Regions from separate parts of the Peribacillus sp. GL_122 genome, predicted to be linked through region 3. Evidence: riboswitches for the same ligand, from Rfam matches in the RefSeq annotation. Region 3 holds a riboswitch; each other region holds the start of a gene.
What was found. Region 3 has a riboswitch for cobalamin ahead of metE (5-methyltetrahydropteroyltriglutamate--homocysteine S-methyltransferase). Riboswitches for the same ligand answer to the same signal wherever they lie in the genome.
Positions count from the first base shown of each region.

Region 1 (4,515 bases), 920 kb from region 3:
TAACAGGGCTTATAAACTTTAGCGTCCCAGATAGGAATCGAACCTACGACCTACAGCTTAGGAGGCTGTCGCTCTATCCTGCTGAGCTACTGGGACATATATATAAGTCGACGACTTATTTATTATATTTCTTATAGGCAAACTTTTCAAGCTTATAGCACATACTTATGAAAAAAATATTCATAAATGCTCAGCAGGTCACTATGCTCTCGTGTTTTCCTATTAATTCATTAAATGGAATACTTTATTATCCACTAGTTTTCTGATACTATTATACTAGAAAAAATTAGGGGAATGATAGTGAAAAGATATAGAGTTTTATGGATGGTGGCATTGCTGGGGATTTTAATTTTACCTGGATGTTCACAAGGGATTTTAGAGGGTATAGGCATAAAGACGGCTGCACCGATTGCGGAAGAAGACATTGAAGTGGTCGAAGCGGCTGAGAATGGGGCAGGGCAGGATTTGGAAGGCCAAATCGATACGGGAAACTGGGTAACGGCCGAGTCCGCTGTCCAGCTTCCAATCTTGATGTATCACAGCATTTCTGAAGGTAATGGCCTTCGGGTTCCAAGTGAGGAATTCCGAGCACAGATGGCTTGGCTTCGGGAGAATGGTTACTATACATTATCCCCTGAAGAAGCATACCTTGTTTTAACCGAGAATCGGATGCCAAGTGAGAAGTGCGTCTGGCTTACTTTTGATGATGGCTATACAGATAACTACACGGAGGCTTTTCCGATATTAAAAGAAAATGATATGAAAGCAACTGTCTTCATGATCGGTAAGTCCATTGATAAAGGTCATCACCTGACTGAAGATCAAATGTTGGAGATGAGCAGGAATGGGATTTCGCTCGAAAGCCATACCATCAACCATTTGGAGCTGAACCGCATGACTGCAGTGCAGCAAGAAGCGGAAATGGTTCAGTCGAAGGAGCTATTCGACCGTATCCTCGGCCAGGTCACGACAGTGCTTTCCTATCCGGTTGGCCGGTATAATGAAGAGAGTCTAAGGCTGTCAGAAGAAGCTGGATACAAGATGGCAGTCACTACCGAACCTGGGGGAGCTTCAAGGGACCAAGGGATGCATGCCCTGCATCGAGTTCGGATTTCACCCGGGTTATCAGTCGATGGTTTTGCGTCACTGATTGAAAATGCTTCAAAGCATTAAAGGTGGAAGGGTCATTTCGTACTTGTTCAGAAAAATCATATAATAATCGATTCTTACATGGTGTATAATGAAGGCAGTGAAAATTATATACATATGAACGATTTGGTGTCTTAATGACTTAAAAGGGAAGTTGGTGAAATGCCAACGCGGTCCCGCCACTGTATATGGGAGCTGACGGCTGTGTACCACTGTATGAGATATGGGAAGGTGCCGTTAACGATGACCATGAGCCAGGAGACCTGCCAGAATTCGTACACCTGTAACCTACGCGGATGGGAAGGTGTGTGGCAGACCCTAAGAAAGAGTCCGTAATGATATTGTTGCCATGCAAGCACCTTCCGTTTAACGGGAGGTGCTTTTTGTTTTGGGGGCATCTTCCAACCAATGCGTTTTTCTTTATTTAGGTGGGAAGAAATTAAATGAAAAGATTGTGGGGAATGAAAATGAAAAAGATTTTTGGTCTGATACTGTTAATGTTGCTTACTGCAGGCTTGATGGTTGGCTGCAGTGACGCTAAGGATGAAGGAAAAGAAAAGCAGCAAACGAATCATGCTCAACACGAAGCTTTCCCGATTACGATTAAAGATGCAACTGGGGAAAAAGTAACGATAGAACAAAAACCGAAGAAAATCGTTTCGTTGATACCAAGTAATACGGAAGTGGTCTTTGCACTTGGTTTGGGCAAAAAGGTCGTTGGTGTGTCCGACAATGATAATTACCCGGAAGAAACGAAAGAAATTGAAAAAGTTGGCGGAATGGAAATGAACACGGAGCTGATTGTCTCCATGAAGCCTGATCTTGTTCTTGCGCATGCATCAAGTGCCCATAATTCAAATGAGGGTTTACAGCAACTTAAGGATGCTGGAATAGATGTCCTCGTAGTCAATGATGCACAAAGCTTTGACCAAGTCTATAAGTCTATTGAGATGATTGGACAGGCAACGGGAGAACATGATAAGGCAGAAGAAATCGTTACGGATATGAAAACGAAACTCAAGGATATCCAGGAAAAGGCCAAATCCGTAAAGGAAGCGGATAGGAAGACCGTTTTAGTGGAAGTTTCGCCTTCACCGGAAATATACACACCTGGTAAAAATACTTTCATGAATGAGATGCTTACTATTATTTCAGCGGATAATGCTGCTGCAGAATTGGACGGATGGGCAAAAATTGATGAAGAGTCGATGATTGCTGCAAATCCGGATGTCATCATTACAACGTATGGTTACTATACGAAAGATTCAGTAAGTGAAGTGAAGGGCCGAAAAGGATGGCAAGACGTAAATGCTATTAAGAATGACCAAGTCTTTGATGTCCATTCAGACTTGGTGACCCGTTCCGGTCCACGTTTAATAGAGGGAGTAGAGGAACTTGCCAAATCAGTCTATCCGAACCAATTTGACAACTAAATGGGCGTTTGTTTATTTGATTGCGTTGTTAATTTTGTTATTCGCAATGACGATAGGCATTTCCTTTGGTTCGGTGCCAGTACCGGTTCCCGTACTTATGCAAATAATCGGCAAGGAGATTTTCCATTTGCCGATTTCTGCTGATCCGGATGTTATGCTTACGAATATCGTGATGAACATCCGCTTGCCGCGCGTATTGCTTGCGGGTTTGGTCGGGGCATCACTTGCGATTGCGGGTGCGGCTTTTCAGGGACTGCTCCGGAACCCGCTCGCTGATCCTTACACATTGGGTATTTCATCAGGAGCATCGGTCGGCGCCGTATTGACAATATTCTTGAATATTTCACTGCCGTTCATCGGTTTATATACTCTTCCGGCACTGAGCATCTTATGCTCAGTGCTCACGATGCTTTGTGTACTGACGTTTGCAAAAAAAATGGATCGATCGATGAAAGTGGAAACGATCATTTTAACGGGGATCATTTTTAGCTCGTTTTTAAGTGCCTTCATTTCATTGATGATTGCGCTGACGGGTGATGAATTAAGACAAATCATCGGCTGGCTGATGGGAAGCGTTTCAATGCGCGGATGGAATTACATTGCAATCATTTTGCCGTTTTTTATCATTGGTTCATTGATCTTGATCATGAATACAAGTGAATTGAATGCGATGACTTTCGGGGAAGACCGGGCAAAGCACTTAGGTGTGAATGTTAAGCGGCGGAAAATGTGGATCTTGATAGCCGGTTCGACATTGACAGGGGCAGCCGTTGCCGTTTCGGGGGCGATTGGCTTTGTAGGATTGGTCATTCCTCATTTTGTCCGAAAGATTTGGGGGCCTGACCATAAACATTTACTTCCGTTGTCATTGTTGATAGGAAGCGGATTCTTAATATTGGCGGATTTTGTGGCACGAACGATCATTGCCCCATCGGAACTGCCGATCGGGGTGATCACCTCACTTATCGGGGCACCTGCATTTGCGCTGATTTTATTAAAGAGACGGAGAGAAGGGTAAAAACGGATGCTTGAAGTAAGAGGGTTAACAGGTGGATATCATAACAAAGCTGTTTTGGACTCTGTCTCTTTTGATGTACATAAAGGGGAATTATTCGGGATTCTTGGTCCAAATGGCAGCGGGAAAACGACGCTTTTAAGCATGCTTAGCGGGGTGCTCGATTATAAAGGCGGAAGCGTACGGATAAGAGGTAGGGATTTGAAGGATTATTCGTCAAAGCAACTTGCACAGGTCATTGCTGTGCTCCCTCAACATTCCTCATTAGCTTTCTCTTATACAGTAAAAGAGACGGTCTCACTTGGGCGATATGCCCATCAATCAGGTTGGTTCCATAGTTGGTCCGCAGAAGATGAATCGATTGTCCAACGAGTTATGGAACAAACGGGAGTAGCTGATTTTCAGGATCTTCATTTTGAACGATTATCAGGAGGGGAGAGACAAAGGGTCTTGCTGGCACAGGCACTTGCCCAAGAGCCGGAAATCCTTTTTTTGGATGAACCTACGAACCACTTGGATCTTTCCTATCAAAAAGATCTTCTTGATCTAATGAGGAAAATGGCAAAAGAGCAGAAGTTGACCGTTATTTCAATTTTTCATGATTTGAATTTGGCAGGATTATATTGTGATCGGCTTATGTTGCTTGAGAAAGGGCAGATTCAGGTTGTTGATGTGCCGAACGAAGTGCTCCAACAGGAACGGATTCAGGATGTATATCATACGACGATCGAAAAACATCCACATCCCGCCCTTCCGAAACCGCAGATGTTCATCGTTCCGGAAAAGCATGGCCATGATACTATCCCATTGGAAATCGATGGTTCTTATTTGACAGTCGGTCCTGAAATGATTCAATTGGATTCTCCGATCCCGCTTAGAACGATGTCTTCTGGAGTGACTGGTTCAGGGACGGGCTGG
Region 1 covers NZ_CM174415.1:5,630,634-5,635,148, reverse strand. The annotation lists tRNA gene AC3ISB_RS27495 (tRNA-Arg) at 23-96, opposite strand; gene AC3ISB_RS27490 (polysaccharide deacetylase family protein) at 325-1,173, shown strand; cobalamin riboswitch at 1,260-1,434, shown strand; gene AC3ISB_RS27485 (ABC transporter substrate-binding protein) at 1,617-2,582, shown strand; gene AC3ISB_RS27480 (FecCD family ABC transporter permease) at 2,545-3,600, shown strand; gene AC3ISB_RS27475 (heme ABC transporter ATP-binding protein) at 3,607-4,515, shown strand, end outside.
Region 1: it holds a riboswitch for cobalamin, as region 3 does, so the genes downstream of both, AC3ISB_RS27485 (ABC transporter substrate-binding protein) here and metE (5-methyltetrahydropteroyltriglutamate--homocysteine S-methyltransferase) in region 3, are expected to answer to the same signal.

Region 2 (4,515 bases), 350 kb from region 3:
ATCTTGATTTTCACGGCACAGCTCACCCATTTCGTGGGCGAAACATGGATCATGTATGTCATGACAGCCGTTTCTTTAGCTATCATTTATCTTTTTCCGCTAATCACGAAAGTCATACCTTCACCACTTGTAGCAATCATATTCATGACGATCGTTGCAGTTACCACGGGGGCTACGGTGCGGACGGTTGGGGATATGGGGCAATTGACCGAAGCGCTTCCGATGTTCATGCTTCCAGATATCCCTTTGACCTTCGACACTTTGGCGATCATTTTCCCTTATTCCATAGCTCTTGCATTTGTTGGCCTGCTTGAATCATTATTGACAGCTCAAATAGTCGATGAGATGACTGACACGGACAGTAATAAAAATAAGGAAGCCAAAGGCCAGGGGATTTCGAATATCATTGCCGGATGCTTTGGCGGCATGGCAGGATGTGCGATGATCGGCCAATCCGGTATCAATATTAAATCGGGAGGAAGGGGCCGGCTCTCCACTTTTGTAGCTGGCGCTTTCCTTATGGTATTAATCGTGGTATTGAATGATGTCCTTATTAAAATCCCGATGGCTGCACTTGTCGCAGTCATGATCATGGTTTCAATCGGGACCTTTGACTGGTCTTCCCTAAAGAGGCTCGTTAAAGCTCCAAAGTCGGATGCAGCCGTGATGATCGTGACGGTCCTCATTGTCCTTTATACACATGATTTATCAAAAGGGGTATTCGCCGGAGTGCTCTTGAGCATGATTTTCTTTTCGGCTAAAATTTCTAAAGTGGCTGTAGAGAAAACGGAAGATGTCCAGGCTAAGAAAATCATTTATCATATCAGCGGGCAAATATTTTTCGCTTCTGTCCAGGACTTTGTTTCGAAGTTCGACTTCAAGGAAAAAGCCGATTCAATCGTCATCGACTTTTCCCATTCTAAAATCTGGGATGCTTCAGCAGTCGGTGCTGTTGATACGGTTGTTCTTAAATATCAGCTTCTGGGAATACCTGTCCAAGTGCAAGGACTCGATGAAGAAAGTTCGTTATTGCTTGAAAAACTCGCCACCTCAGAAAGTAAAATATCTTGAAGTTGTAAAATTTTGCTGAATAGAAACTTTTCAAACCGACAAAATAGATAACATGAATGATTTCCTTTTGAAAGGAGCGAAAAGCATGACACCCGAGCAGGATTATACGGCAGCAAATCTGTCACCGGATTTATTGAATGAACTGAAAAGCTTTGAAAGCAGACTTGGCGAGGAAGCCAACAAAGAACTGATTGTCATTGCCTATGAAAAAGAAAAGGAAGCTTTGAATTAAGAAAAAAGACTCAAAACACCCTTAATGGTGGTTGAGTCTTTTTTTTGCATGTACAGAAAAAGGATGCCCATGTTTTTAATGAGCATCCCTTCTACTGTATTATTTGCTGAATACGTCCGTTAAGACCGGCACGATTTGTTTTTTACGCGATACAACGCCTTCTAAGACGGCGATGTTATTATTTAATGAAACGTCGTATGCTTTTTCCACTGCATAAGCTGCTTTACCAAGAGCCAAGGCAACAGAATCATTAGTCAAGATATCCGTTACGACAAATAGGAATAAGTCCAATTCCTTCTCAGCAATAACCGCTTCAATCGCCGCTTCCAATTCTGCTTGCTTAGCAAGGACTTCGGTCGGATCTACAGCATTGACCTGTGCTATCTCCACTTTAGCCATTCCCATGGAGAATTCCTTTGCATCAAGAGTGATAAGCTGGGCAATCGTTTTGTCGCTCAAGTCAGCTCCAGCTTTCAACATTTCTAAGCCGTATGTTTCAGCGTCGACTCCCGCAATGGCAGCCAGTTCCATTGCTGCTGCAACGTCTTGCTCCGTGCATGTAGGAGATTTGAACAATAACGAATCGGAAATGATGGCAGACAACATAAGACCTGCGATTGCTTTAGGGACTTCAATGCCGTTTTCTTTATAAATTTTATTTAAAATGGTTGCCGTACATCCAACTGGTTCCGCACGGTAATATAGTGGATCGCTTGTTTCAAAGTTAGCGATACGGTGATGGTCGATAACTTCCAACACACGGACTTGGTCAATATCTTCAGCACTTTGCTGGCGTTCGTTATGATCGACCAGGATTACGCCTTCAGCTTCCCCTGCAACTTTTTCCACAAGGCGGGGAGCTTCGAATTTGAATTGGTCCAATGCATATTGAGTTTCACCATTTACTTCACCCAGACGAACTGGTTCAGCGTTGATACCTAACTGCTTTTTCAGGTCTGCATAAGCGATTGCTGAACAGATTGTGTCTGTATCCGGGTTTTTATGTCCAAAAACTAATACTTTTTCCAAGATTTTATCCCCTTTTTCTTAAATATTTTTCCGCGAATCCCCTCATTGCAATAAGGGAGAGCCACCTTTACTAGACAATTTATTTTAACACAAAATCGCGTAAAATCAGCGCTTGAATTACCCATTCCCCAATAAAATCTTTCATTCCTTCACACTCTGCCATCACTTTGTCAATAGATAAGGATTGGTTTTTTTCAAATATATTAGTTGAATTATCATCGTATATGGCTTACGATAATATAAGCAGAAATACTAGATATTGATTATACAAACATTAACAATAACTATATATAGAATTTTTTATAATCCAAGGTGCCAGTGATGGCTGAAAAGGGAATCCGGTGTAAACCCGGAACTGTCCCCGCAACTGTAAATGTGACGAAATGAGATACCCACTGTATAGCTCTCAATACGGGAAGGACTCAAAGTAGGGTGATCATGAGTCAGGAGACCTGCCTTGAATTTTTCACGTTTCTTATTCTTCGGGGATTGAGATGATGAAACGATAGTTTAACGGCTATTTTTTCATGGCTCTTTTATTCTATCGTTTGATCCGCTCAATTCATTGGGCGGTTTTTTTATTTTAGCGGAAGTTAACAAGGAGGATCATTAATGACTCAAACATATAACTCTACCATAAGTGAAAATGACACAGAAACGAAATCCATCCAGCTCGAGATGTTATCAAAGGAATTCGAAGGCCATCTCGATATGGAGAAGTTCAAAAAGCGTTTTACAAAATGGCTAGATCGCAAAAGTGACTCAACCGAAGAACAGGCATCAAGAAAACTGATTCAGCTCGCTCTTGAAAGTGTGGATATCGATGCTCCGGATTGGACGTTCGTTGCTGCAGCAGAACTGTTGAATACAATGTATAGGGATGCACAAGCCAATCGAGGTTATGAAGGTATGAGTTATGGCCCATTCTATGAGCTGATCACGGAACTCTCCCAGCTTTCAGAAGGTCAGCGTTATCCCATTTATAAACCAGAACTGCTATCTTCATATACGAAAGCGGAAATTGAGGAATTGGGTTCGGTGATCGACCCGGAAAAAGATAAATTATTCTCTTACATAGGCATCTACTTATTGAACGACCGCTATCTAGCCCGCCCACAAAAGGATAAGGTCTACGAACTGCCACAAGAACGTTTCATGATCATCGCGATGGAAATCATGCGATTGGAAAAAACGGAGCACCGCCTGCAACTTATAAAAGAAGCATACTGGGCCATGTCCAATCTTTATATGACCGTTGCGACTCCTACACTCTCCAATGCAGGTAAAACACATGGACAGTTAAGCTCTTGCTTTATCGACGCAATTGAAGATTCCATTGACGGAATCTACCTATCAAACTACGATGCGGCAAAAGTATCTAAATTTGGCGGCGGTGTCGGTCTTTACGTCGGTAAGGTTCGCTCGCTTGGTTCTGATATCCGGGGTTTCTCTGGAAACAGTTCCGGCACGACTCCCTGGATTCGACTATTCAACCAGACAGCGGTAAGTGTCGATCAATTGGGTCAACGTAAAGGTGCCATCGCGATTTACTTGGATGTCTGGCATAAAGATATCATGAGCTTCCTCGATTTGAAGACACAAAACGGAGATGACAGATTAAAAGCCCATGATATTTTTACAGGTGTATGTATACCCGATTTATTCATGGAAGCTGTACGCGACAGAAAAGAATGGTATCTTTTCGATCCGCATACCGTTAAGCAAACCCTTGGATTTTCACTTGAAGATCTTTATGACGAGAAGAAAGGCGAAGGAAGCTTCAGGAATCATTATGCACTTGCTGTCGAGGCCGCAGAAAATGGCAGGCTTCCAAACTATAGCTTTGAAAAAATCAATGCGATGGACATCATGAAAAGCATCATGATTTCTCAATTAGAAGAAGGCGTACCGTATATGTTCTACCGTGATGAAGTGAATCGGAAGAATCCCAATAAACATAAAGGTATGATTTATTGTTCTAACCTTTGCACGGAGATTGCCCAAAACCTAAGCCCTTCGACGATCACGGATGAATATGAAACGGAAGATGGAGATGTTGTTGTGGTTCGTAAAAGCGGCGATTTCGTTGTCTGCAACCTTTCATCCATTAACTTGCCCCGGGCAGTGGGCAGCGATGTTTTGGAAAGATTGATTCCCATTCAGATCCGCATGCTGGATAATGT
Region 2 covers NZ_CM174415.1:1,126,658-1,131,172, reverse strand. The annotation lists gene AC3ISB_RS05445 (SulP family inorganic anion transporter) at 1-1,071, shown strand, start outside; gene AC3ISB_RS05440 (hypothetical protein) at 1,157-1,303, shown strand; gene AC3ISB_RS05435 (manganese-dependent inorganic pyrophosphatase) at 1,403-2,332, opposite strand; cobalamin riboswitch at 2,626-2,806, shown strand; gene AC3ISB_RS05430 (ribonucleoside-diphosphate reductase subunit alpha) at 2,945-4,515, shown strand, end outside.
Region 2: it holds a riboswitch for cobalamin, as region 3 does, so the genes downstream of both, AC3ISB_RS05430 (ribonucleoside-diphosphate reductase subunit alpha) here and metE (5-methyltetrahydropteroyltriglutamate--homocysteine S-methyltransferase) in region 3, are expected to answer to the same signal.

Region 3 (4,515 bases):
TTCGTCAGTGATTGTGCGTACACACTTTCCCTTACTGTCATCGGTTCGATGAAATGGATGTCGCCGTAGATGACTGGTGGTTTCACGCAGCGGGACCCATAGGATTGTACCCAACCCTTTTCCAGAAAGACGAAACCGCCTAACTTATGGCCGAAGTATTCAACCATATCCGTCCGTTCGAATTCCCCGTGAACGAGAACATCCAAACCGATTTCTTCTTGGATTTCGATCCACCTGCCGATTTCTTCGTTTACGAATGTTTCATATTTCTGAGCGGTCCATTCTCCTCTTTTGAATTTCCCGCGTGCTTGTTTAACTTCAAATGTCTGCGGAAAGCTACCGATGGTAGTCGAAGGAAGGAAAGGCAATTTGAAAAATTCCTGTTGTTTTTGGTAACGCTCTTTAAATGGAATGTGACGGCCGGCGGTCCTGCTTTTAACCTTTTCGACTTTCGATTGTACAGTCCCATGATTCCGTGCATTTGAACTTGCTAACGTTTGAACCGTAAATTTATTGGCATCGACTTTTTCGGTGATTGCTTCAAAGCCTTGATTATTCCCTTTGACCAAGAGTGTGATTTCCTCAAGTTTCTCATCAGCGAAAGCAAGGGCCTGTTTCACTTCTTTTGAAAGTGCGGTTTCATTCCGAACGGTCACTGGGACATGAAGCAGGGAACAAGAGGGCTGAAGCCAGATTTGGTCTTCGGCTACCTTTTTCTTAAGAGTCTCGATTAATTGAATTTTTTTCGATAAATCAGATAGCCAAATGTTTTTTCCGTCAATCACACCTGCAGCAAGCACTTTGTCCTTTGGGAAGCCGAATGCTTCAAGATTACTTAGATTCCTCCCTTTATCATGTACAAAATCAAGACCGATTCCTTGGACTTTTAATTCGATGACTTCTTGGTAGTGTTCCACGGCATCAAAGTATGTTTGTAGCATGATGTTCAGGTTTGGTGCTGCTTCATTCAGCTTTTCATATAGGTAAGTAACAGTTTGCATATCATCCTTGGAAATGGATGAAACAAGAGAAGGTTCGTCCATTTGTACCCACTTCACGCCTTCTTGCTCCAACTCCCGCAGGATTTGCGTGTATAGGGGAAGCAAGCTCAGGATGATACTAGGGATCTCTTGTTTATTGAAGCCTTTGGAAAGGGAGATGAAGGTATAAGGTCCAATCAACACGGGCTTCGTTTCAATCCCTAGCTTTTCCTTGGCTTCCCGATATGCTGCAAGTGGTTTATTTTCTGTTAAAGTCAGCTGTGGCAGTTTTAATTCAGGGACAATATAGTGATAGTTCGTATTGAACCATTTCGTCATTTCGGAAGCGACTTGATCATTGTTTCCGCGAGCCATTGAATAATATACGGAAAGGGGAACCCTACCGCCTTCATAGGCTGAATAACGTTCAGGTACAAGACCGAACATGACGGACATATCGAGCATTTGATCATAGAAAGTGAAGTCGTTGACAGGAATGATATCAATGCCCCGTTGCTTTTGTTTTTGTATGTTGCCTAAACGGATTGCCTTTAGTTGTGCCGTAAATTCCGCTTCATCGATTTTACCTGACCAGTAAGCTTCCAATGTACGTTTCCATTCACGATCTTCCCCGATTCGTGGGTAACCCAAACTACTGCTTTTCAAAATTCCCATCCTCCTACATTCATTTTATTGAACAATAAAAAAAGCATCCCCAACCGTCAAAAGAGAAAGTTAGAAATGCTTAAAATAAGAGGCATGCAGAATGCCCCTTACAATTATAAGGTCCCTAACACCTCCCTATCTCCCGTAGGTTAAAACAGTGTTGTCGAAATAGGCAGGTCTCCTGACTTAGGGATTATCATTAGCGGCGGCCTTCCCGATCTTTTGATCAGTGGCATATTGGATGGCGCTAACACTCCCATTACAGTGGCGGGACCGTGCCGGAATTACACCGGACTTCCCTTTTAATCCTAATTTAAAATTAGGAACCTATTTCCACATATGAAATTTTACAAAACCTGCCTTTATAAACTGTTTGCAGGCCGAAGATTTTTAAAATAAAAACTATTATAAAAATTTAGACAATCTTAACATATCCGACCAAAAGGGTCAACATGGAAAAAAAGATTCGGGAAAAGAATCAGTTTATTGAGTGTGTGGTTGATAAGTATGAGGTCTGTACCTAAAAAAGAATATATTGTTTGGACAGGGAGTATGTATAGAGAGAGTGGCGTTTTGAAATGGGGCGTGGGGGATGACTTTCTACATCTTGATTGCAGGAATCATTTTTTGCATGGTGATGAGCATTCGTACGTTATTTCTTGTTGAGTCGGGAGGAAAGAAGTTTTCTCTGGAGGATATGCTGTGGCTTGGCAATTTATATGCGACGATATTGGTTGGATTTGCACTGATTTATTTATTATACGAGCTTCAGAATCATTCGGTGATTCTTGATATGGGCAATCGGTTGGATGGCACTTTCTATGAACAGTTGAAGACTTCCTTTTACTTCAGTGCGATGACGATGTTTTCTGTAGGGTATGGAGATATAGCCCCGATTGGCATGGGCAGGATGATAGCTACCATTCAGGCTTTCATCGGGTATACACTGCCGGCAGCGTTCGTAATTCGGACAGTTATCGATTTGGAGCAGAAAGATAGGAAGGGTAAATGAAAGTTGTGTTTCTTTCGATTATTGGGTACTCTTACCATAATGAAAGAAATGGAGGGTTCAATATGACTGTTAAAATTGGAGAAAAAGCACCTGATTTCAAACTCCCTGCAAACAATGGTGAAATGGTTTCCCTATCGGATTTAAAGGGGAAAAACATTGTTTTATATTTTTATCCAAAAGACATGACGCCAGGTTGCACGACGGAGGCCTGTGATTTCCGGGACCATAATGAGCAATTCGAGGAATTGAACGCGGTCATCATTGGTATTAGCCCAGATCCAGCGGCACGTCATGAAAAATTCATCGAAAAACATGGATTGCCTTTTCTGCTGCTGGCTGACGAGAATCATGAAGCGGCCGAATCATTTGATGTGTGGCAATTGAAAAAGAACTTCGGCAAGGAGTATATGGGCATTGAACGTTCAACTTTCCTGATAGATAAGGCTGGTAAGGTAGTCAAAGAATGGCGTAAAGTAAAAGTCAAAGGCCACGTCGAAGAAGCGCTTGAAACTCTTCGCGACCTCGAAAAATAAGGGACAGGCAGATGAAGGATGAGCGAATAACGAAGCTTGCAGCCAGGCTGATTCATCATTCGATACAAATACAGCCAAAAGAGAGAATCCTCATACGGGGGCATATCAACACGAAACCGTTATTGAAAGAGCTGATTGATGAAATATACAGAGTGGGTGCTTATCCATATGTAGAACTCGAAGACGATGAGATAAGCCGCCACCTGTTACAAGGGAATGTGAAGGAACAACTTGACACATCTTCGCAATGGGCTCTGAAGAAATATACGGATATCGATGCAGTCATTATCATCACAGGGGAAGAAAACGATGTGGAAATGACTGATGTTCCCATCGAGAGGCACCGTCTTCAAGGGGAGGCTATGAATTCCCCCACTCTTTTCTATGTAAACAACCGACGTTGGGTCTTACTTAATTATCCCACCAACGCATCAGCGCAAAAAGCCGGCATGACCTTCAACAGGTACCAAGACTTTCTGTTGAACGTATGCACCATGGATTACGGGAAAATGGAGGCGGCCTTGAAACCGTTAAAACAATTGATGGAACGGACTGACAAAGTCAGGATCGTTTCACCAGGGACAGATTTGACCTTTTCCATTAAAGGTATGCCGGCCATCATATGTGCCGGAAAAAAGAATTTACCGGATGGGGAAGTGTTTACAGCACCCATAAAAGATAGTCTCAATGGAAGGATATCCTTCAACACACCCACAACCTATGAAGGAATCACCTTTAGTGACATAGAATTAAACTTGGAAAAGGGAAAAATCATTAAAGCAACTTCCAATCGTGACTCTGAAATGAACCAAATTCTGAATATTGATGAAGGGTCCCGGTTTATCGGGGAGTTTGCAATTGGAATCAATCCATACATATTGGAACCTATGGACGATATATTGTTCGATGAGAAAATAACCGGGAGTCTGCACTTGGCTATTGGGCTTGCTTATGAAGAAGCGGATAATGGAAACCGATCATCGATACATTGGGATATGGTCTTGATCCAGCGTCCCGAATATGGGGGCGGTGACATCTATTTTGACGACGTCCCGATTAGAAGGGATGGCGTTTTCATTTTGCCGGAATTACATGCATTAAACCCAAATTCTTTTAAAAAAAGCCTTTTTTAATAAGGGTAAGGCTTTTGTCCAACTCAAAAAGGGGACACCTGAATATGCTTTATTAAGGGAATACCTCCTCAAAGAAAGTTGCGCGGGACACATAGAGCCCGTGTTTTTTTATGTTAATTAAAAGGGAGAGATAAACATGTTAATACTTTCGACTGTCATTCCGAATGAAGGCATCCAAACGAAGATGATGG
Region 3 covers NZ_CM174415.1:774,881-779,395, forward strand. The annotation lists gene metE (5-methyltetrahydropteroyltriglutamate--homocysteine S-methyltransferase) at 1-1,655, opposite strand, end outside; cobalamin riboswitch at 1,801-1,992, opposite strand; gene AC3ISB_RS03695 (potassium channel family protein) at 2,239-2,658, shown strand; gene bcp (thioredoxin-dependent thiol peroxidase) at 2,721-3,191, shown strand; gene AC3ISB_RS03705 (aminopeptidase) at 3,203-4,324, shown strand; gene AC3ISB_RS03710 (D-2-hydroxyacid dehydrogenase) at 4,461-4,515, shown strand, end outside.